Regions from separate parts of the Streptantibioticus cattleyicolor NRRL 8057 genome, predicted to be linked through region 3. Evidence: riboswitches for the same ligand, from Rfam matches in the RefSeq annotation. Region 3 holds a riboswitch; each other region holds the start of a gene.
What was found. A riboswitch is a leader RNA that binds a small molecule or an ion and turns the genes downstream of it on or off. The one in region 3 is predicted to bind cobalamin.
Positions count from the first base shown of each region.

Region 1 (7,704 bases), 4.4 Mb from region 3:
GCGGATTGGCGCCCTTGGCCTCGATCGCCTCGCACAGGGTGTCCACGAACGCGGTGTTGCCGGAGAGTTCGTGGGCCCGGTAGAAGAGCACGCCGACCGTGGGGCGGTCCTCCTTGAGCTGGTAGGAGCCGTGCACCCCGTAGGCGGGCATCGGCTCCGGCGGGGCGAACCCCTCGCCGGTCAGGGCCACGGTGTCGGTCAGGAAGCGGGCCAGCTCGGCGAGGTTGCGCGGGCCGCCCTCGACCAGGTAGCGCAGCGCCTCGGCCACCACGCCGGCCGGCACCGAGGACATCGCCATCAGCTCCGCGTCCGGCACCGCCTCGCCGCCCAGCAGCACGGTCGGCACCCCGCTCGCGGCCAGCGCCGCCAGCCCCTCCTCCCAGGCCCGTTTGCCGCCCAGCAGCCGGACCACGGCGACCGTGACGCCGTCCAGCAGCGCGGGCAGGTCCTCCGCGGTCAGCCGGGTCGGGTTGCCGGTCCGGTAGGCGGCACCGCAGGCCCGGGCGGCCAGCAGGTCGGTGTCGGCGGTGGACAGCAGCGCAACGGTGTGCTCGTTGTTCACGGTGCTCCCGGGGGAAGGAAGGGGAGGCCGGCCGGAACGCCGTCCTCGATCAGCCGCAGCAGTGCCGCGGTGTCCGCGTGCTCCTCGATCAGATCGCCGAGCCGGTCGAGCTGCTCCTCGCGCAGCGCGCCGAAGGAGGTGTCCGGCGCGGGGACGAAACGGCGCCCCGCCGCCTTCGCCACCCGGCGCAGGAACGCCCGGCGGAAACCGTCGCTCTCCAGCGAGCCGTGCCAGTGGGTGCCCCACACCGCGCCGACCCGGCAGCCGTCCAGGAACGCCTCGTCGCCGCCGCGCACCTCGGCCACCCCGTGGTGGATCTCGTAGCCCTCCACGGGTTCGCCGAACTCCTTGCCGGACGGCCGGGCCAGCGTCTTTTCGGCGGCGAACCGCACCCGTACCGGCAGCACGCCCAGCGCCTCGACGGTGCCGGCGCGGGACTCGACGTCGTCCTCGACGACCTCGCCGAGCATCTGGAAGCCGCCGCAGATGCCCAGCACCGGACGGCCCTCGGCGGCCCGGCGCACCACGGCGTCGGCCAGCCCGCGCTCCCGCAGCCAGGCCAGCGCCCGTACCGTGCCGCGGGTGCCGGGCAGCACCACCAGGTCGGCGTCGGCCAGCTCCTCGGGGCGGTCCACGAAGCGCACCACGACCCCGGGTTCGGCGGCGAGCGCGTCCACGTCGGTGAAGTTGGACATCAGCGGCACCGCGGCCACCGCGACCCGCAGCACGTCCTCCCCGTACGGGGGCGTCACGGCCGACTCGCGCACGGTGCCGCGCAACGACACCCGCAGCCCGTCCTCCTCGTCGATGCCCAGGCCGTGCCGGAACGGCAGCACCCCCAGCGTCTGACGGCCCGTCAGTTTCCGGAGGCTCTCCAGCCCCGGCTCCAGCAGCGTCACGTCACCGTGGAACTTGTTGACCAGGTAGCCGGCGATCAGCGCCTGGTCCTCGCGGTCCAGGAGCGCGGTGGTGCCGAAGAACGAGGCGAAGACCCCGCCGCGGTCTATGTCGCCGACCACCACCACCGGCAGCCGCGCGGCCCGCGCCAGCCCCATGTTGACGATGTCGCTGCGCCGCAGGTTGATCTCGGCCGGGCTGCCGGCCCCCTCGCAGATCACCACGTCGTGGGTACGGCGCAGTTCGGCCAGGCAGTCGGTGACGGTGCCCAGCAACTCCCGCTGCCGCCCGTCATGGTAGCCCCGTGCGCTCAACTCACCCACCGGCCTGCCCAGCAGCACCACCTGGCTGCTGCTCTCCCCGCCCGGCTTGAGCAGCACCGGGTTCATCAGCGCCGTCGGCTCCACCCGCGCGGCCTGCGCCTGCATCGCCTGGGCCCGGCCGATCTCGGCGCCGCCGCGGGTGACGAAGGAGTTGAGCGACATGTTCTGCGCCTTGAACGGCGCCACCCGCACACCCCGCCGCACCAGCCACCGGCAGATCCCGGCGGTCACCACGCTCTTGCCCGCGTCCGAGGTGGTCCCGGCCACCAGCAGTCCGCCTGTCACCGACGCCTCCTCGACACCAGCCCCGCACCGGCGCAGACCGCCAGCGCCAGCAACCCCACCCGGCGCGACAGCCGCACCGCGCGCTCCACATCGGCCACCTCGACCGGCCGCCCGGCCGCGCCCAGCACCGGCCGGTGCTCCACCCGCCCGCCGTACGACAGCGTGCCGCCCAGCCGGACGCCCAACGCGCCCGCGAACGACGCCTCCACCGGCCCCGCGTTGGGGCTCGGGTGGCGCCGTCCGTCGTCCCGCCACACCCGCCAGGCGCCGCGCGGATCGGGTCCGGCCACGGTCGCCAGCAACGCGGTCAGCCGGGCGCCCGGCCACCCCAGCACGTCGTCGAGCCGGGCCGCCGCCCAGCCGAACCGCCGGTAACGCGGCGAACGGTGACCCACCATCGCGTCCAGCGTGTTGACCGCCCGGAAGGCGGCGAGCCCCGGCACCCCGCCGATCGCCCCCCACACCAGCGCGCCGACCACCGCGTCGGAGGTGTTCTCGGCCACCGACTCGACCACGGCACGGGCGATCTGCGGCCCGTCCAGCGCCTGCGGATCCCGGCCGCACAGGTGCGGCAGCCGTTCCCGGGCCGCCGTCAGGTCCCCGTCCGCCAGCGCCGCGGCCACCGCCCGGGCCTCCCGCCCCAGCGACGTACCGCCCAGCACCGACCAGGTCACCACGGCGCCCAGCGCGGTGGCGGCCAACGGGGAACGGCGGGTCAGCCGCTCGGCGGCGTACCCGGCGGCCAGCACCCCGCCCGCGCACACCGCGGTGAAGAGCGCGCCCCGGCCCCGGTCGTCCCGCCACAGCCGGCGCTCCGCCGCCGAGGCGGCCCGGCCGAACGCGGCCACCGGATGCGCCCGGCGCGGGTCACCGGCGAGCAGGTCGCAGGTGTAGCCCAGGGCGGCGCCGTACGCGAAGAAGCGATCGGCACGCATCGGTTCAGTCCGCCGTCGCGCCTCGGGACGGCCTCGTCGGCAGGGGTGGGGGCGGTGTGCCGGGCATGGCAGAAGTCCTCACTCAGGGTCCGCGCCCTGGTTCGACGTGACCGGCGACGAGAGTCTCCTGGCTCCCGGATCGGCACGCCCCCGGCCTTCCAGCCGCTCACGCGGCCGTGACGCTCGGGTGGGGACGTGCTCCCCGGTGACAGTGGCGGGACCGCGCCGGATTCGCACCGGCTTCCTCTGCTGTCGCCGTTGGGCATAGCGCCGTATGGCACCGCGAAGTCCACCATGGGCCGCGAACGCGCGTCAACCTTGTGTGAGCGCCCCCACGGGGTGTATGCGCAGGTGGAGACGGGAAGGCCGGCCCGACGCACGGGCCGGCCACGGCGGTTCAGCCGACGATGAGCCAGATCCCGTAGGCCACCGCCGCCGTGCACAGCGCGAAGCACAGGTAGGCGCCCGCCCGCCGGGCTGAGGCGGTCTGACCGCCGGGGCCCGCCGGGGCCTGCTTCGCCAGCCCCGCCACGCCCAGCGTGAACAGCGCGACCAGCGCCACCGTGACGCCCACGCCGACGCCGAGCACCGAGGCGAAGCCCGCCCAGTCGATCTTCACAGCAGCGCTTCCTTCTGTGCGGCGGCCGGGGCGGCCGGGACCACGGGGGGAACGGAGGCCGCCGGCGCCGGCAGCACGGCCGTCAGCGGCGCGACGGGCGCCACGGCCGGGGCGAACGGGTCGAAGCCCTCCTCGGCGGCTTCGGCGGCGGGCTCCGCCACCGGCGCCACGTCGTTGACGTTGGTGTGGTCCACCGGCTTGCGCTGTGAGACCAGCCACGCGGCCAGCCCCACCGCCAGCCCGATCGCGCCGACCACGATCACGCCCCAGGTGCCCTGCTCGGACAGGAGGGCGGCGCCGGACGCCACGAGCCCGGCGGCGGGCAGCGTGATCACCCAGGAGGCGGCCATCCGGCCGGCCGTGCCCCACCGCACCACGGCGCCCTTGCGGCCGACCCCGGCCCCGAGCACCGCGCCGGAGCACACGTGCGTGGTGGAGAGCGCGAAGCCCAGGTGGGACGAGGCGAGGATCACCGTCGCGGCCCCGGTCTGGGCGGCGAAGCCCTGCTGCGGCTGGATGTCGGTGAGCCCCTTGCCCAGGGTGCGGATGATCCGCCAGCCGCCGACGTACGTACCCAGCGCCATGGCGGCACCGGCCGCCACGATCACCCACAGCGGCGGGTCGGCGTGCGGCGCCACCAGGCCGCCGGTCACCAGCGCCAGGGTGATCACGCCCATCGTCTTCTGCCCGTCGCTGGTGCCGTGGGCCAGCGAGACCAGCCCGGCCGAGGCGATCTGCCCGGCCCGGTAACCCTTGGCGGTGGCCGCCGGGTCCGCGCCGCGCCCGATCCGGTAGGTCGCCCGGGTGGCCAGCGCCGAGGCGATCCCGGCGATCAGCGGGGAGGCCACCGCCGGGATCAGCACCTTCATCACGATCGCGTCGGCGTGCACCCCGTGGACGCCCACCGAGGCCAAGGTGGCCCCGATCAACCCGCCGAACAGGGCGTGCGAGGAACTGGACGGCAGCCCGGCCAGCCAGGTCACCAGGTTCCACACGATCGCGCCGATCAGCCCGGCGAAGATCACTTCCGGGTGCACCCCGGCCTTCTCGTCGATGATGCCGCCCGAGATGGTCTTGGCGACCTGCACCGACAGGAACGCCCCGGCCAGGTTGAGCACCGCGGCCATCGCCACGGCCGCTCTCGGCTTCATCGCCCCGGTGGAGATGGTGGTCGCCATGGCGTTGGCGGTGTCGTGGAAGCCGTTCGTGAAGTCGAACACGAGCGCGGTGACGATCACGACTCCGACGAGCAACGTGATGTGGTCCATTCACCCAGGCAATCGTTCGAGCGGGCAGAGACGCGGCGACCGTACGGACCGAGAATGAACGGAAGGTGAACTGACGGCATCCTCCCGGCGGTCACCGCGACCCCTTCACCATCGCACCCCCCGACCGGCCCGCCAGGGCGCGCTGAGGCGACGGGCGGTGCGGCCGGCCCCGCCGCACGCCTGAGCGCCCGCGCGGGCGGCGGAACACCCGGCGCTAGCCCCGCCCGGAGATCCGGTCCGCCAGCCGGGCCACCGGGTCCGTGTGTGCCGTGCGGCCGGCGCGCTCGCGGCGGTCGGCCGTCCGGTAGGCGGCGTACAGGGTGTGCACCCCGAGCCAGCGCAGCGGCTCCGGCTCCCAGCGCCGTACCCGGTGGGAGACCCACGGCAGCGTGGTCAGCCCGGTCGCCCCGCCCTGTCCGGAGTCGAGCCGCACCAGATCGCACAGGGTGCGCGCGGCCAGGTTGGCGGTGGCCACCCCGCTGCCCACGTAACCCCCGGCCCAGCCCAGCCCCGTGGTGCGGTCCAGCTCCACCGCGGCGCACCAGTCCCGCGGCACCCCCAGCACCCCCGACCAGGCGTGGTCGACCGCCGCCCCGGCGGCGGCCGGGAAGAGACGCACCAGGATCTCCCGCAGCGCCGCCACGGTGGCCGGCCGGGTGCGCCCGTCGTTGTCGGTGCGCGACCCGAACCGGTACGGCACCCCCCGGCCGCCGAGCGCGATCCGGCCGTCCTCGGTGCGCTGCGCGTACATGTACGCGTGCGCCAGGTCGCCCAGCGTCTCGCGGCCCTCCCAGCCGATGCGCTCCCACACCCGCTCCGGCAGCGGCTCGGTGACGATCATCGAGGAGTTCATCGGCAGCCAGGTGCGCCGCTGCCCCTCCAGTGCCGCCGTGAACCCCTCGGTGCACCGCAGCACGTACGGCGCCCGCACCGTGCCGTACGGGGTCCGCGCCTGCTGGGCGCGGATGCGGGTCACCGGGGTCGACTCGTGGATCACCACGCCCAGCGCCTCCACCACGGCGGCCAGCCCCCGCACCAGCCGCACCGGGTCGAGGCGGGCGCCGTGCGGGGTCCAGGTGGCACCGGCGGCCCCGGCCACCCGGATCCGCTCGGCGGTCTCCCGTGCCCCCAGCAGTACCCGGTCGGTCTCCCCGAACGCCACCTCGGCCGCGTGGAACGCCTTCAGCCGGGCCAGCTGCGCCGGGCAGGTGGCCACCTCCAGCACCCCGCCCTTGTGGACCCCGGCGTCGATGCCCTCCTCGGCGGCGACCCGGATCACCTCGTCCACGGTGTCGTTCATCGCCCGCTGCAACCGCACCGCCGCCTCCCGGCCGTGCAGCCTGGCGTACCGGTCGCGGCCGGCCACGCCGTTGTAGAGCCAGCCGCCGTTGCGTCCGGAGGCCCCGTAACCGCAGAAGTCCTTCTCCAGCACGGTGATCCGCAGGAACGGCGCCGCCTTCTTCAGGTAGTACGCCGTCCACAGCCCGGTGTAGCCGCCGCCGACCACGCACACGTCGGCCGTGGCGTCCCCGGGCAGCGGCTCGCGCGGCGCGGGGAGCCCGTTCGCCGCGTACCAGTAGGAGATGCCGCCGTTGACGGTCGTCATGCCCAGCTCCCGCCCCGATGATGCTGCCGTTCGTGGTGGCGGACGTTACTGCTCCTGTCAGGGGCCGATCAATGGACAACGTGTCAGGATCAAAGGGCTCCGGTGCGGCGGACGACAAGAGAGGCGGGGCGGCATGGACTGGTACAAGGACCTCGACGACGCCTGGCGCGACCTCGTGGCCGTCGCCCGCCGGACCGCGGCGGACGGCCTGGTGGTCGGCACCTCCGGCAACGTCTCGGTGCGCGTCGGCGACCTGGTGCTGGTCACCCCGAGCGGGGTGCACTACGACCGGCTCCGGCAGCGGGACCTCACCGCCGTCGACCTCTCCGGCAAGCAGCGGTTCGGCCGGCTCCGCCCCACCAGCGAGGTCCCGATGCACCTGGCGGTCTACCGGGAGACCGACGCCCGGGCCATGGTGCACACCCACGCCGCCCACGCCACCGCCGTCTCCACCCTGGTGGACGAGGTCCCCCCGGTCCACTACATCTGCGCCGCCCTCGGCGGACCGGTACGCGTCGCCCGCTACGCCACCTTCGGCTCCCCGGAACTCGCCGACGCCATGCTGGAGGCGCTGCGCGACCGCACCGGCTGCCTGCTGCGCAACCACGGCACCGTGGTGACCGGCCGCACCCTGGACGAGGCGTACGACAACACCCGGCAGCTGGAATGGATGTGCCGGGTCTGGCTCGCCGCCGCGGCCGTCGGCACCCCGGCCGTGCTCTCCCCGGCCGAACTGGCCGAGGCCGGCCATGAACTACGCCATTACGGGCAGTCGCAACGGTAGGACCGGCGCCCCGGGCACCACCCGTCCGGTCCGCCTCCGGTGGCCCGCCCCGGGGCCGCCCGCGACCCTGGAGAAATGCGTATGCGTACGGTGCGTACCGCGGCGCTGCTCGCCGCCACCTGTGCCGGTGCCGGTCTGGCCACCGTGGCCGCCGGCCGGTACGTCTGCGATCTGGCGCTGCGGCCCCGGCACGGCGGCACCGCGCTGGCCGGCCCGCCCGCCCAGCAGGCGCCCCCGCTGACCGTGCACCGCGTCGAACCCGGCCGGATCACCCTCAGCCGCTGCCTGACCTCGGTGCGCCCGGGGCGCTACGGGCTCGCCGGGGCCGGCTGCCACGCCGTGGTCGGGCCGGTGGTGGAGACCCGTCCCGACTCGGTCACCCGCGAGCTGGAGAGCGTCCAGTTCGGCGACTTCCGGCCGGGCAC
Region 1 covers NC_017586.1:1,126,615-1,134,318, reverse strand. Annotated here, with positions in the region: gene cobN (cobaltochelatase subunit CobN) at 1-535, opposite strand, end outside; gene SCATT_RS04795 (cobyric acid synthase) at 559-2,067, opposite strand; gene SCATT_RS04790 (cobalamin biosynthesis protein) at 2,064-3,002, opposite strand; cobalamin riboswitch at 3,124-3,248, opposite strand; gene SCATT_RS04785 (hypothetical protein) at 3,400-3,621, opposite strand; gene SCATT_RS04780 (inorganic phosphate transporter) at 3,618-4,889, opposite strand; gene SCATT_RS04775 (NAD(P)/FAD-dependent oxidoreductase) at 5,104-6,495, opposite strand; gene SCATT_RS04770 (class II aldolase/adducin family protein) at 6,629-7,279, shown strand; gene SCATT_RS04765 (alpha/beta hydrolase) at 7,361-7,704, shown strand, end outside.
Region 1: linked by a shared signal. The riboswitch ahead of SCATT_RS04790 (cobalamin biosynthesis protein) and the one ahead of nicT (Nickel transporter NicT) in region 3 are both predicted to bind cobalamin.

Region 2 (7,704 bases), on a different replicon from region 3:
CGCGCGCACCAGGAGGGGCACGACGTGGCGCGGCTGCACTCCGGGGACCCGTCGGTGTTCAGCGCGGTGGCCGAGCAGATGCGGCGGCTGGACGCGGCGGGGGTGCCGTACGAGGTGGTCCCCGGGGTCCCCGCGTTCGCCGCCGCGGCTGCCGCGCTGAAGCGGGAGCTGACCGTGCCGACCGTCGGCCAGACGGTGATCCTCACCCGCGTCGCCCAGCGCGCCACCGCCATGCCCGACGGCGAGGACCTGGCCACCCTCGGCCGCGGCGGCGCGCTGATCGTGCTCCACCTGGCGGCCCGGTACGTCGACCGCGTGGTCGGCGAACTGCTGCCGCACTACGGCGCCGACTGCCCCGCCGCCGTCGTGGCCTACGCCTCCCGCCCGGACGAACTGGTCATCCGGGGCACGCTGGCGGAGATCGCCGGGAAGGTGAAGGAGGCCGGGGTGGTGCGCACCGCCGTGATCATGGTGGGACGCACGCTCGGCGCCGAGCACTTCCGCGACAGCCACCTGTACTCGCCGGAACGCGAACGCCACCCGCACTGACCGCCGTTCAGGCCACCGCGCTGCGGCCCACCACGGTCCCCGCCCGGTCGATGCAGATCACGTCCACCGCGACCGGCGCCCCGCGCAGCACCGCCAGCGCCTGGTCGCGGGCGGCCGTGGCGACCAGATCACCCAGCGGCACCCCGGCCACCAGACACGACTGGAGCGCGGCCAGGCCCGTGTTGGCGGCGGCCACCTCGGCGGCCAGCGCCTCGTCCGCGCCGCCGCGGCGGGCCACCTCGGCGAGGAAGCCCTTGTCGACCTGGGAACGCCCGGAGTGCAGATCCAGATGGCCGGCGGCGAGTTTCGACAACTTGGCGAAGCCGCCGCAGATCGTCAGCCGCTCCACCGGATGCCGGCGGACGTACTTGAGCACCGCGCCCGCGAAGTCCCCCATGTCCAGCAGGGCGTCCTCGGGGAGCGCGTACTCGGCGACCACGGTCTTCTCGGAGGTCGACCCGGTGCACCCGGCGACATGGGTGCGCCCGGCCGCCCGGGCCACGTCGACACCGCGCCGGATCGAGTCGATCCACGCCGAGCACGAGTACGGCACGACGACGCCGGTGGTGCCCAGGATCGACAGGCCGCCCAGGATGCCCAGCCGCGGGTTCCAGGTGGAGCGGGCGATCTCCTCGCCGTGGTCGACGGAGACGGTGATCTCGACGTCCCCGGTGCCGCCGTGCGCCTCGGCGACGCGGGCGACGTGCTCGCGCATCATCCGGCGCGGCACCGGGTTGACCGCGGGCTCGCCGACCGGCAGCGGCAGCCCGGGACGGGTGACGGTGCCCACCCCCGGGCCCGCCCGGAAGACCACACCGGATCCGGCCGGCAACCGCCGTACCGTGGCCCGCACCAGCGCGCCGTGGGTGACGTCCGGGTCGTCCCCCGCGTCCTTCACGATCCCCGCCATCGCGTACCCGCCGGTCAGCTCCTCCGCCGCCAGCGCGAACGACGGCGTCTGCCCCTTCGGCAGCGTCACCGTCACCGGGTCGGGGAAGGCCCCGGTCAGCAAGGCGGTGTACGCGGCCGTGGTGGCCGCCGTCGCACAGGCACCGGTGGTCCAGCCGGGCCGCAGCCCGGTGTGCTTGAGTTGGGCACCGCGGCCCCCGGTGGGCTCGCCGGCCCCTCGCACGTCATTGCTCATGAACGGACCCGGACCTCCATGCACGTACTGATACTGGGCGGAACCACGGAAGCCCGGCGGCTGGCCGAGGTGCTGGACGCCGTCCCCGGCCGGCGGGTGACCAGTTCGCTCGCCGGGCGGGTCGCCAGCCCCCGGATGCCCCCGGGCGAGGTGCGCGTCGGCGGCTTCGGCGGGGCCGAGGGGCTCGCCGGGTGGCTGCGCGACCACGCCGTCGACGTGCTCATCGACGCCACCCACCCCTTCGCCGGGACGATCAGTTTCCACGCGGCGCGGGCCGCCGCCACCGCCCATGTTCCCCTGCTCGCCCTGCGCCGCCCCGGCTGGGTCCCCGTCGAGGGCGACCGGTGGCACGAGGCCGCCTCGCTGGAGGAGGCGGCCCGGCTGCTGCCGGACCTCGGCCGGCGGGTCTTCCTCACCACCGGACGGATGGGTCTGGCCACCTTCGCGGCCCTGGACGACCTGTGGTTCCTGGTGCGTTCGGTGGACCCGCCGCAGGCCCCGCACCCGGCGCGGATGGACGTCGTCCTCGACCGCGGCCCGTTCACCCTCGACGGGGAACGCGAACTGCTGCGCCGCCACCGCGTGGAGGTGCTGGTGACCAAGGACAGCGGGGGAGCGGCGACCGCGCCGAAGCTGACCGCCGCCCGGGAGGCCGGGATTCCGGTGGTGGTGGTCCGCCGCCCGCCGGTCCCCGAGGGGGTGCCGGTGGTGTCCGGCCCCGAGGAGGCGGCCCGCTGGATCGGCGAGCGCGCCGCCCGGCAGGACGGCTGAGCCCCCGGGCGGCGCCGCCCGCGCTCACCCCGTCGGGTACCGGCGCGGGGTCCAGACGACCTCCTCGCCGTCCCCCCGCCGCACGGTGCGGGTCTGCGAGGAGCCGACCAGCAGGATGGTGCGCATGTCGACCTCGGCCGGGTCCAGCTCGGCCAGGCGCACGATCCGCACCCGCTCGCCGGGGCCGCCCACGTCACGCGCGACCACCACCGGGGTGGTCGGCGCCCGGTGCTCCAGCAGCACCTCCCGGGCCTTGCCCACCTGCCAGGTACGGCTGCGGGAGCCGGGGTTGTACAACGCGAGGACCAGGTCGGCCGAGGCCGCGGCACGCAGCCGGCCGGCGATGACCTCCCAGGGCTTGAGCCGGTCGGACAGCGAGACGACGGCGTAGTCGTGGCCGAGCGGGGCGCCGGCCCGGGCGGCTGCCGCGTTGGCCGCGGTGACCCCCGGCAGCACCCGTACCGGGACGTCCAGGTACTCCGGGCGGGAGGCGGCCTCCAGCACGGCGGTGGCCATCGCGAAGACCCCCGGGTCGCCGCCGGAGACGACGGCGACGCGACGGCCGCGCCGGGCCAGGTCGAGGGCGAACTCGGCGCGTTCGGACTCCACCCGGTTGTCCGAGCCGTGCCGGTGCTGACCGGGACGCTCCGGCACCCGGTCCAGATACGTGGTGTACCCCACGAGGTCGTCGGCGGCGGCCAGGGCGGCACGGGTCTGCGGGGTCAGCCACTGCGGCCCGGCCGGGCCGGTGCCGACCACGACCACCTCGCCGGGCCCGTCCGGCGCGGGCCGTCCGGCGCCGGCCCGGCCGGGCACCACCGCCACCGAGAAGTAGGGCACCGACTCCTCGGCCACGTCGGCCAGTTGGGCCAGCCGCTCCCCGGCCATGGTGGCCCGCTCGACGTACCGGGCCTCGGCCAGCCGTCCCGAACCGGCCAGCGCCGCGCGGACCTTGGGGAAGGTGCGCCCCAGCTTCATCACCACGGCGGCGTCCGTGGCGGCGAGCCGGGCGGTCAGCTCCTCCTCGGGCAGCGTGCCCGGCAGCACGGTCAGCACCTCCTCGCCCTCGGCGAGCGGGGTGCCCAGCCGCGCCGCGGCGGCGGAGACCGAGGTGACACCGGGGACGACCTCGGTGGGGTAGCGGTCGGCGAGCCGCTTGTGCATGTGCATGTACGAGCCGTAGAAGAGCGGATCGCCCTCGGCGAGGACGGCGACGGTACGCCCCGCGTCCAGATGCGCGGCCAGCCGGGCCGCCGCCTGGGCGTAGAACTCCTCCATCGCGCCCCGGTAGCCGCCCGGGTGGTCGGTGGTCTCCGTGGTCACCGGGTAGACCAGCGGCTCCTCGACGTGGTCGGCGCGGATGTGCCGGGCGGCGATGGACCGGGCTATGGAACGGCCGTGGCGGGCGCTGTGGTAGGCGATCACGTCGGCCTCGGCGATCACCTCGACCGCCCGGACGGTCATCAGGGACGGGTCACCCGGGCCGAGCCCGACCCCGTACAGCTTGGCGCTCACTCTTCCTCACTCGCGATCGCGTTGAGCGCGGCGGCGGCGAGGGCGCTGCCGCCCCGGCGGCCCCGGACGACGAGGTGGTCCACCCCGGACGGGTGGGCGGCCAGGGCGTCCTTGGACTCGGCGGCGCCGACGAAGCCGACCGGCACGCCGATGACGGCGGCGGGCCGGGGGGCGCCCTCCTCGACCATCTCCAGCAGGCGGAAGAGCGCGGTGGGCGCGTTGCCCACGGCGACCACGGCACCCTCCAGCCGGTCCCGCCACAGCTCCAGCGCGGCGGCGGTCCGCGTGGTGCCGAGCTTCGCCGCCAGTTCCGGGACGGCCGGGTCGGAGAGCGTGCAGAGCACGTCGTTGCCGGCGGGCAGCCGCTTGCGGGTCACGCCGCTGGCCACCATCTGGACGTCGCACAGGATCGGCGCGCCGGAACGCAGCGCCGCGCGGGCCCGGGCGACCACGGCGGGGGTGTACGCCAGGTCGCCGACGAGGTCGGTCATCCCGCAGGCGTGGATCATCCGCACGGCGACCTGGGCGACGTCGGCGGGCAGCCCCGCCAGATCGGCTTCCGCGCGGATGGTGGCGAACGACCGGCGGTAGATGGCCGCGCCGTCCTTCTCGTAGTCGTAGCGGGACACGGTATTCTTCTCGCTGCTCTCGTCGGGGATACGGCTCATGAGGTGATCGCCGCCAGGACGGTGGCGAGTCGGGAGGGGTGGTCCACGGTGGCGGTGCGCGGCGCCCGGCCGGAGGCGGTGACGCTCACCCGGTAGCCGCCGTCCTCGGCGGCCACCACGTCGATCCGGTCGCCCACGGGGTGACCGCAGCGGCGTTCGCACCCGGACCAGTACAGGGGGAGGCCCGGGAGTCCGGCCGCGTCCAGGGCCGCGGCGGCGTCCGTCCGCACGTCCGCCCGTGACCTGGCGCAGCCGGGGCGGCCGACGCAGGCGCCCACCCGCGGCCAGGGCGAGTCGGGGTCGGTGACCAGGCCGACGGCGCGCAGCCGGGCGAGCGCGTCGGCCGCCCGCTCGGGGGTGAGGCCCGGTGCGGGCAGGACGACGCCGCGCCAGGGGGTCAGCCGCAGCTCACCGCGGGCGGCCCGGGTCAGCTCCCGCCACTGCGCGGCGGACAGCCGGCCGAGCGGAACGTGGACCGACAAGGCGTCGCCGGTCACCCCGGGGAGCGGACCGCCGGTGCCGGTGGCCTCCGGTACGCCCGTCGCGTGGTTGATGCCGTCCGCCGTCAGACGGCGGCCGAGCGCGGCCGTCAACTCCTCGGCAGGCAACGCGAGTTCGGCCACCCGCCAGGCACGCGTCCCGCTCGCCCGCGCGGCGTCGAGGAAGACCTCGGCGGCCGTCAGCGTGGCCCGCGCCGCCTGCCCGCCGGGCACCCGCAGCGCCGTCCCGGACGCCCCGAGGCGCACCAGGGCGTCCCCGTCCGGAACCGCCCGCACCGTGACGTCGGCGCCGAGCCCGGCGACGTCCCCGCGCCCGTCGTCCAGCGCGAACAGGAAGCGCCCGGACAGCTCGCGGGCCGCTTCGCTCGCGCACAGCAGCGCGTCGAGGCCGGTGAGCCACGGCCGTACGTCCCGCAGCCCGTGCCCGTCGAGCCCGGACAGCGGCGAGGCGACGACGTTGCGCACCCGCTCGTGTCCCGGGGACGGCAGCAGCCCGGCGGCCTCCAGCAGCCCGGCCAGTTCGGCACCGCACCCGGCCGGCAGCCCGCGCAACTGCACGTTGCCGCGTGAGGTCAGATGCAGGTCGCCGTCGCCCAGCCGCAGTGCCGCCGACCCCAGCGCTTCGGCCTGACGGGTCGTCAGCACACCGCCGGGCAGCCGGACGCGGGCCAGCGCCCCGTCGTCCGCGGCGTGCAGCCGCAGCGCCCCCGGGCAGGCGTCACCGCGATCCCGCGAGACCGCCGCGGCCTGGGACGACGGAGGGGTGGAAGCCGTTGACATGGCCGCGAGCATACCGATGATCGCACCCGGTGTACTCCCCGCCATTCCTCGGTGCCCCTTACTATGCTCCTCGGTGGATCATCCGTTCCACCACCGCCACCATGGCGACCAGGGAGGAAGCCCGGTGCGAATCCGGCGCGGTCCCGCCACTGTGAGCCCGCCCCCCGGGGCCGGGTGAGCCAGGAACTCCCTTCCGCCGCGCACCACTTGGCGCGCGGCGGAGCCATCCGACACCGCCCGGGGCGCGGACCCCGAGGAAGGCCAGCGACCGCATGCAGCCGTCATCCGGGGAGCGCGACACGCACCCCCGCGTCCTGCTCCTGTCGACCTCCGACACCGACCTGCTCAGCGCCCGCGCGGCCGGCGGCCCGGTGCGCTACCGCTTCGCCAACCCGGCCCGGCTGCCCCTCGACGGCCTCCCGGACCTCCTCGACGGCGTCGCCCTGGTCGTGGTACGCCTCCTCGGCGGCGTCCGCGCCTGGCAGGACGGCCTCGACCTGCTGCTCGCCGACGGCCGCCCGGTCGTCGTCCTCACCGGCGAACAGGCCCCCGACGCCCAGCTGATGGCCGCCTCCACGGTCCCGGTCGGCATCGCCGCCGAGGCCCACGCCTACCTCGCCCACGGCGGCCCGGCCAACCTCGAACACCTCGCCCGGTTCCTCTCCGACACCGTCCTGCTCACCGGCCACGGCTTCGAACCCCCGGCGCCCGCGCCCACCTGGGGCCCGCTGGAACGCGTCGCGCGCGACGACGGCACCGGCCGCCCCGTCGTCGCCGTGCTCTACTACCGCGCCCACCACATGGCCGGCAACACCGCCTTCGTCCACGCCCTGTGCGACGCGATCGAGGACGCGGGCGGCACGCCCCTGCCGCTGTACGTCGCCTCGCTGCGGGCGCCGGAACCGGAGCTGATCGACGCGCTGCGGGCCGCCGACGCCGTCGTCACCACCGTCCTCGCCGCGGGCGGCACCCGGCCCGCCGACGCCTCCGCCGGGGGCGACGACGAGTCCTGGGACGCCGGCGCCCTGACCGCCCTCGACGTCCCGATCCTGCAAGCCCTCTGCCTGACCGGCTCGCGCGCCGACTGGGCCGCGGGCGACGAGGGGGTCTCCCCGCTGGACGCGGCCGGCCAGATCGCGGTGCCCGAGTTCGACGGCCGGCTGATCACCGTGGCGTTCTCCTTCAAGGAGATCGACGCCGACGGCCTCCCGGCGTACGTCGCCGACCCCGAACGCGCCGCCCGGGTGGCCGGGATCGCGGTACGCCACGCCCGGCTGCGCCACATCCCGCCCGCCGCCAAACGCGTCGCGCTGGTGCTCTCCGCCTACCCCACCAAGCACTCCCGCATCGGCAACGCGGTCGGCCTGGACACCCCCGCGAGCGCCGTCGCGCTGCTGCGCCGGCTGCGGGACGAGGGGTACGACTTCGGTACCGGCGCGGAGGTCCCCGGACTCGCCTCCGGCGATGGCGACGAACTGATCCGGGCGCTCATCGAGGCGGGCGGCCACGACCAGGACTGGCTCACCGAGGAACAACTCGCCCGCAACCCGGTGCGCATACCGGCCGCCGACTACCGCCGCTGGTTCGCCACCCTCCCGCCCGAACTGCGCTCCGCCGTCGAGGAACACTGGGGCCCGGCGCCCGGCGAGCTGTTCGTCGACCGCAGCCGCAACCCCGAGGGCGACATCGTGCTCGCCGCCCTCCGCCACGGCAACCTGCTCGTCCTCATCCAGCCGCCGCGCGGCTTCGGCGAGAACCCGATCGCCATCTACCACGA
Region 2 covers NC_017585.1:328,372-336,075, reverse strand. Annotated here, with positions in the region: gene cobM (precorrin-4 C(11)-methyltransferase) at 1-549, shown strand, start outside; gene SCATT_RS28990 (cobalt-precorrin-5B (C(1))-methyltransferase) at 557-1,693, opposite strand; gene SCATT_RS28985 (cobalt-precorrin-6A reductase) at 1,712-2,464, shown strand; gene SCATT_RS28980 (precorrin-2 C(20)-methyltransferase) at 2,489-3,979, opposite strand; gene SCATT_RS28975 (precorrin-8X methylmutase) at 3,976-4,647, opposite strand; gene cobG (precorrin-3B synthase) at 4,644-5,939, opposite strand; cobalamin riboswitch at 5,985-6,136, shown strand; gene cobN (cobaltochelatase subunit CobN) at 6,200-7,704, shown strand, end outside.
Region 2: linked by a shared signal. The riboswitch ahead of cobN (cobaltochelatase subunit CobN) and the one ahead of nicT (Nickel transporter NicT) in region 3 are both predicted to bind cobalamin.

Region 3 (7,704 bases):
ACCGGCTCGGCGGCCGGTTCGGCCACCTGACCGGGGACGCCGGTCAGTCCAGCCACTCCCGGGCCGCCGTGGTCAGCGTCCGCACCCCGGTGGTCAGCGTGGGCTCGACGACCGGGGCGAAGTGCGGCGAGTGGTTGGACGGCAGGTCGCGGTCGACGGTGCCATCGGCGGTGGCCCGGGCGAACACCTCGGGGTCGGCGCCGCCGAGCAGCCAGTAGCACAGCGGGGCCCCGGCGGCGGTGGCCAGGTGGCCCACGTCCTCGCTGCCGCTGACCGGTCCGGGGTCGATCACCAGCTCGGCGCCGAGCGCGCCGCGCAGCGCGGCCACGGTACGGGCGGCGGCGTCCGGGTCGTTGACCACCACCGGGAAACCGCGGTCGGTGGTGATCTCCGGTTCCTTGGGCGCGCCGGCCGCGGCGGCCTCGGCGCGGACGATCCGGTGCACCGCCTCCAGCACCCGGGCCCGTACCGGCTCGGTGAAACTCCGTACGCTGATGCCGAGTTCGGCCTCGTCGGGGATGACGTTCTCCTTGCTGCCGGCCCGCAGCATGCCGACGGTGACCACCGCGGTGTCGGCGGCGGCGACCTCCCGGGCGACCACGGTCTGCAGCCGCATCACGGTGGCCGCCGCCATCACCACCGGGTCCACCGTGGTCTCCGGACGCGAGCCGTGGCCGCCGCGGCCGAACATCCGCACCCGCAGCACGTCGGCCGCCGCGAACGCGGGACCCGGGTGGCACCCCGCCATCCCGGCCGGCATCGGCGACACGTGCTGGCCGAGGACGACGTCGGGGACGGGGAAGCGGTCGTAGAGGCCGTCGTCGATCATGGCCCGCGCTCCCCCGCCGCGTTCCTCGGCGGGCTGGAAGACGGCGAGCACGGTCCCCGACCACCGGTCGCGCTGCCGGGTCAGCTCCTCCACCGCGCCGATCAGGCAGGTGACGTGGACGTCGTGGCCGCAGGCGTGCATCACCGGCACCTCCACGCCGTCCGGGTCGGTGGCGGTGACCGTGGACGCGTACTCCAGGCCGGTCCGCTCGCGCACCGGGAGGGCGTCCATGTCGGCCCGCAGCAGCACGGTGGGCCCGGGGCCGTTGCGCAGTTCGGCGACGACCCCGGTGCGGCCGACGCCGCGGGTCACCGTCCAGCCGGCCGCCTCGGCGTGCCGGGCGGCGATGCCGGCGGTGCGGTGCTCGGCGAAGGACAGCTCGGGGTGGGCGTGCAGATCGCGGTAGAGCGCGGCGAGCCGGCCTGCGTGTTCCATTCCATCTCCCCTGGGTGACGACGGTGGCGGCGGTGCCGGGGCGGCCACCGGGCCAAGATCCCCGGCACCCCCGCCCACCTTCCCCCGGATCCGGCCCGGTGGCCAGAGGCGGACGTCACCCCAGCCGGTCGGCCACCCCCCGCCACGCCGGGGCCGGACGGCGCATCCCGGACAACTGCCGTCCCGCCGGGTGGACGGCGTGCGCCACGGCGGCCGGGCCCTGCACCCGCAGCAGCGCGGGCAGACCGCCGACCAGCGGCAGCGAGGCGCTGGAGCGCGCCAGGTCCAGCGTGATGTCCGGCGTGCTGCCGGGGGCCGTGATCAGCCCCTTGTCGGTGCCGCCGACGATCAGGGCGAGCCGGTGGCCGGCCGGGACGACGTGGTCGGTGGCGGCCAGCTTGATCGTGATGGTGTACGGCGTGCCCGGGGTGAGCGCCACGCCGTGCAGCGACGGGTCGTAGTGGCCCAGGTCGGCCCAGCCGCGGCTGAAGACGGTGTAGCCGGTGCTCATGGTGTCGGCCGCGGTGTCCAGGAAGCAGGCGCTGTCGCCGGCGGTGCTCGCGCCCCAGCAGGAACGGGTGGTCAGCGTGGTGATCCCCTCGCCGTCCGCGCTGTAGTCGCGGATGGTGGCCGGGCCGAGGTCGACCAGGACCGCCGACAGGTGGGCGCTGGTGGTGGACGGGGTGGCGGTCAGCGTGACGCTGCCGCCGCCGGAGATCCGCAGGTCGTGCCGGAGCGCGCCGGTGGTGAAGGAGACCTTGTCGCCGGTGGCCCGGTCGGCCGCCGCCGACCAGTCGGTCTCGCTCTCGGCCGGGTCGTCGGTGTACGTCTCGGTGCCGGTGGCCGGCCCGGTGGCAGACAGGGTGCCCAGCCCCGCGGTGGAGCCGGCGGCCAGGGCGACGGTGGTGGCCGAGGTGCCGGGGGCGGGCCAGTGGGCGTCGGTGGTCCAGTGGTCGGGGGTGCGCTCGACGTCGGCCATCGGGGCGCGGTCGATGCCGTTGTCCACCCCGAGCAGGTAGTGGTCGAACCACTGGTGCAGGGTCTCCACCCAGGCGGCGCGGCGGTAGTCGAACGGGTCGACGTGGCCGGTCTGGGAGAGCCAGATCTTGCGCGGTACGCCGTGTGCGGCGAGCGCGTCCCACCACTGGCCGAAGTGCTTGGTGCGGACGTTGAGGTCCTGCATGCCGTGGACCACGAAGACGCTGGCGCGGACCTTGGCGGCGTCGGCCACGTAGTCGCGCCGCTGCCACAGCGCCGTCCAGTCGCCGTCGCGCGGGGCGCCGTCGCGCAGCGCCTGCTGCTGGGCGCCGCAGGTGCGGGCGTCGCCGGAGTCCTCGACGGCGCTCGCGAGTTCGTCCGGGCCGCCGTCGTAGAGGGCGGCGCCCTGGTCGAAGTAGTAGTCGTACCAGGAGCTGATGGCGCTGATCGGCACGATGGTCTTCAGCCCGGCGACGCCGGTGGCGGCCACGCCGTTGGCGATGGTGCCGTCCCAGCTCTTGCCGATCATGCCGACCGAGCCGTTGGCCCAGGTGGCGCGGACGGTGGTGCCGCCGCTGCGGGCGCTGTGTCCGGTGGCGCGGCCGTTCAGCCAGTCGATGACGGCCTTGGCGGAGGTGACGTCGGAGGGGCCGCCGACGTCCACGCAGCCGTCGGAGCGGTTGGTGCCGGCCAGGTCGACCAGGACGACGGCGTAGCCGCGCGGCACGAAGTAGTTGTCGTAGTAGAGCGGGAACTGCACCGGCCGCCCGCTATTGTCGTACGTCTTGAGCTGGCTTTCGTTGCCGCGTCCGCAGCACGAGTAGTAGGGGCTGGCGTCCATGATCACCGGGATGCGCACCCCGGCCCTGGCCGGTTCGGCGGGGCGGATGATGTCGGCGGCCACCCGGTCGGGGCGGCCGTCGTGGTTGCCGTCGAGCCCGGTGTCGACCCAGACGGTCTCCCGTACGGCGCCGGCGTAGGAGTAGACGGGCCGGCTCTCCGTGGGGTGCCTGGGGGGCGGTACGGCGCCGGCCGGGGCGGTGAAGGCGGCGAGCAGCGTGGTGACGAGCACCGCCACCGCCACCGCGAGCAGGGAAGCGCGGTTTCTCCGCGTAGCTGACAACACGCCCGGACGCTACCGTGTGACGCAGCCATGACAGCAAGGCTTTTACGAGCCGTTGAACGGCGCGGGACCGCGGGGACGGCGGCGATCGGGTGAATGCCCGCGCCACGCCGGGGCACCCGGGGGCGGCGCGGGCAAGGATCGGGCAGCCGGATTTCCCTAGGACGACCGACCGGGGGTGCGGGCCGATGAGCGTGGACCGCCGCAGCGTGCTGCGGGCCGCGATGGGCGGGGTCGCCGCCGGGGCGGTGGTCGGCGGCTGCGCGCCGGGGACCCCGCGTCCGGCCCGGCCGGCCGCTCCGTCCGCCACCCCCTCGCCCGCCGCGCTGCCGGCCACCCTGCCCGACCAGATCGAGCACGGCCCCCGGGACCGGCCGCTGGTCGCCCTCACCTTCCACGGCCAGGGCGACCCCGCGCTCGCCACCGCGCTGCTCACCGCGGCCGAACACGCCGGGGCGCACGTCACCGTCCTGGCGGTCGGCAGCTGGCTGGACGCCTACCCGCGCATCGCCCGCCGGATCCTGGACGGCGGCCACGAACTGGGCAACCACACCCAGAACCACGGTCCGGTGTGCACCATGGCCGCCGACGCCGCGGCGGCCGAGATCAACCGCTGCGCCGACCGGCTGCGCCGGCTCACCGGAAGCCCCGGGCGCTGGTTCCGCCCCTCACAGGCCCGGTACGCCACCCCGCTGGTGATCTCGCTGGCCCGCAAGGCGGGCTACCCCCACGTGCTCTCCTACGACGTCGACTCCCTCGACTGGACCGACCCGGGGCCGCAGGCGGTCACCTCCACCGTGCTGGGCCAGGTGCGCCCCGGCTCGGTGGTCAGCCTCCACCTCGGCCACGAGGGCACGGTACGGGCGCTGCCGGGGCTGCTGGCCGGGCTCGGGCGGCGCGGGCTGCGCGCGGTGACCGCCACCGGGCTGCTGACCTGAACCGCGCCGCCCGGCGGCGGTGACGACAACGCCACCGCGCGGCGCCCCGGGAGGGGTTGGAGCGCCGCGCGGTGGCCGTTCACCGGGGGCCGGGCGGGTCAGCTGTGCCGCATGCCGCGCTCGCCGCCGAGGCCCCGCTCCATGCGGTCGCGGCCCTCACGGCCGTGCTCACGGCCTTCACGACCGTGCTCGCGCCCCTCGCGGCCGTGCTCGCGCCCGCCCTCGTGGAACCAGCCGGAGTGGTGGGACAGACGGTGGTGGCCGTGGTGGTAGTGGTGGTGGTGCCGGTGGCCGTGGTGCCGGTGGTGGCCGTGCTCATGGCCCTTGACCTGGTGGCCGGGGAGCGGACGGGGGCTGTCCGCGCCGGCCGCGACGGAGGTGCCCGCCGCCAGCAGCAGCGCGGCGGCGCCGCCGGCCAGCACCATGGCCGCCCGGACGGATGAGAGCTTGAGGGACTTCATGCGACTGCCTCCAAGGGACGAGTCGTGATTGGGGCCCTGTACAACGAGCCTGGGCAGTCGAGGGATACCGTAAAGATGGGGGTTTTACCGGTATCTGAGACATAGTCGGCCGTCCGGGGCAACGGACGGGTACCGGCGGCCCCGTGCCGCCGGCCCCCCGGACCGGTACAGTGAGCGGGCCGTGGTGTTCGGGAATACCGGTGACAGGCCCTCGTCAGGGGGTCCCAGACCGGAGCGGCCCTCGCCACTGTGATCGGGGAGTTCCCGTCCCGTTCCGCGCGCCGGCCACGGCGCGGGGAACCACTGGCCGTTCGCGCGGCCGGGAAGGCAGGGCCGGGCGCGAGCACCACCCGTCAGCCAGGAGACCGGCCACGGCATCTCACGAAGACGTCCACGAGGTGCTGGAGCGTGATCCTCGAATGACCCTGCCTGCCGCAGATCCCACCGCCACCCCCGCGATATCCGCCGTCCCCCCCGCCCTGCGCTGGCAGCGCCGGGACACCCTGCGCACCGCGGGGCTGCTCGCCGTCATCACCGCGCTGCACCTGGCCGCCTTCGGGGTGCTCTTCCTCCTGGTGGTGCCGCGTCACTACACCGTCGGCTCCCAGGTGTTCGGCGTCGGCCTGGGGGTGACCGCGTACACCCTGGGCATGCGGCACGCCTTCGACGCCGATCACATCGCGGCCATCGACAACACCACCCGCAAGCTCATGGCCGACGGCAAACGCCCGCTGTCGGTGGGGTTCTGGTTCGCCCTCGGCCACTCCAGCATGGTGATCCTGCTCGCCGCGCTCATCGCGGGCGGCGCACAGCTGGCCGGCACACTGATGAGCGACGACTCGCGCACCCACCGCGCCCTCGGGCTGATCGGCACCTGCGTCTCCGGCGGCTTCCTCTACGTCATCGCCGCGCTCAACCTGGTGGCGCTCGCCGGCATCGTCCGGGTCTTCAAGGCGATGCGCGCCGGACGGTTCGACGAGTCGGAGCTGGAGGCCCACCTCGACTCGCGCGGCTTCCTCAACCGCATCCTGGGCCGCCTCACCCGCTCCATCACCCGCTCCGGGCAGATGTTCCCGGTGGGCCTGCTGTTCGGCCTCGGGTTCGACACCGCCACCGAGGTCACGCTGATGGTGATGGCGGGCAGCGGCGCGGCGGCCGGCCTGCCCTGGTACGCCATCGTCTGCCTGCCGCTGCTCTTCGCCGCCGGGATGAGCCTGTTCGACACCCTCGACGGCACCTTCATGAACGTCGCCTACCACTGGGCGTTCAGCAACCCGGTGCGCAAGGTCTATTACAACCTCACCATCACCGGGCTCTCCATCGCCGTCGCCTTCCTGATCGGAACGGTCGAACTGGTCGGCGTCCTCCGCGACAAGCTGGGCCTCGCCGACCCGGTCACCGGCTGGATCTCCGGACTCGACCTGGGCAACGCCGGCTTCCTGATCGCCGGGCTGTTCGTGGTGGTCTGGGCCTGCGCGCTGGCCTACTGGAAGCTGGCCCGGGTCGAACACCGCTGGTCCCGGCCGTCCGTCTGACCGGGCGCGCGCCCCGGTTCGGTACGGTGATCACCGGCGGGCCGCCGGAGTCCGCCGGAGCGCCGGAGGTGGAGATGACACGGGTCGTGGTGGTCAGCGGCGGCGGCAGCGGGATCGGTTCGGCGGTCGCCGGGGAGTTCGCGGCCGAGGAGGCGCACCTGGTGCTCACCGGCCGCCGCGAGCAGGTGCTGCGCGAGACGGCCGGCCGGCTGACCGCCGCCCACCCCGGGCTGCCCGAACCGCTGACCGTCGCCGCCGACCTGTCCTCGGCCGGCGGGGCGCGCCGGGTCGCCGACGAGGTGGCCGCGCGCTTCGACCGGGTGGACGTGGTCGTCGCCAACGCCGGCGGCAACCCGGCGGCGCACGGCGGCGAGGCGATCCCGGAGGGGCTGGAGCGCACCGCGTGGGCCTGGTCGGAGAACTTCCGGGTCAACACCCTGACCGCGGTGCTGCTCACCGAGGCGCTCAAGGACCGGCTGGCCTCCCCCGGCGGCCGGGTGGTCCTGATCAGCTCCATCGCCGCCCTGCGCGGCTCCGGCACCGGCTCGTACGCCGCGTCCAAGGCGGCGCTCCACCCCTACGCCTTCGACCTCGCCCGCGAACTCGGGCCGCGCGGGATCACCGTCAACGTGGTCGCCCCCGGCTACATCCGGGACACCGAGTTCTTCTCCGGCGGCCTGGCGGCCGAACGGGAACGGGCCCTGATCGAGCAGACCAGCACCGGCCGCGCGGGCACCCCGGCGGACGTCGCCGACGCCGTGCGCTGGCTCGCCGCCCCCGGCGCGGGCCAGGTCACGGCACAGATCATCCAGGTCAACGGCGGTGCGGAACGCGGCCGTTGACCCCTGAACGGCACTACCAGGACAGGAACGGCATGGCACCCCACCCGCACCACCCCCCGGTACGCGCCGTCGCCGACGGCGGCGTCGGCCGGCTGCTGCTGGACCGCCCGGCCGCGCTCAACGCGCTCGACCTGGAGATGGTCCGGCTGCTGACCGCCGCGCTGGACCGCTGGCGCGACGACGACTCGGTCCACGCGGTGGTGATCGCCAGCACCTCCCCCAAGGCGTTCTGCGCCGGCGGCGACATAAGGGCGGTACGCGAGGCGGCGCTGCGCGGCGACCTGGCGGCGGTACGCGCGTACTTCGCCGCCGAGTACGCCCTGGACGCGGCGATCGCCGGCTACCCCAAGCCGTACCTCGCGCTCATCGACGGCTTCGCGCTCGGCGGCGGCCTGGGGATCTCGGTGCACGGCACGCTGCGGGTGGTCACCGAACGGGCCGGGCTGGCCATGCCGGAGACCGCGATCGGCTTCTTCCCCGACATCGGCGCCGGTTACTTCCTGCCCCGGCTGCCCGGTTCGGTGGGGATGTACCTGGGGCTGACCGGCACCCGGATCTCCGGC
Region 3 covers NC_017586.1:5,494,572-5,502,275, reverse strand. Annotated here, with positions in the region: gene SCATT_RS24100 (VOC family protein) at 1-30, shown strand, start outside; gene SCATT_RS24095 (amidohydrolase) at 44-1,264, opposite strand; gene SCATT_RS24090 (Xaa-Pro dipeptidyl-peptidase) at 1,380-3,326, opposite strand; gene SCATT_RS24085 (polysaccharide deacetylase family protein) at 3,554-4,303, shown strand; gene SCATT_RS38685 (hypothetical protein) at 4,402-4,764, opposite strand; cobalamin riboswitch at 4,930-5,152, shown strand; gene nicT (Nickel transporter NicT) at 5,184-6,299, shown strand; gene SCATT_RS24070 (SDR family NAD(P)-dependent oxidoreductase) at 6,374-7,141, shown strand; gene SCATT_RS24065 (enoyl-CoA hydratase/isomerase family protein) at 7,174-7,704, shown strand, end outside.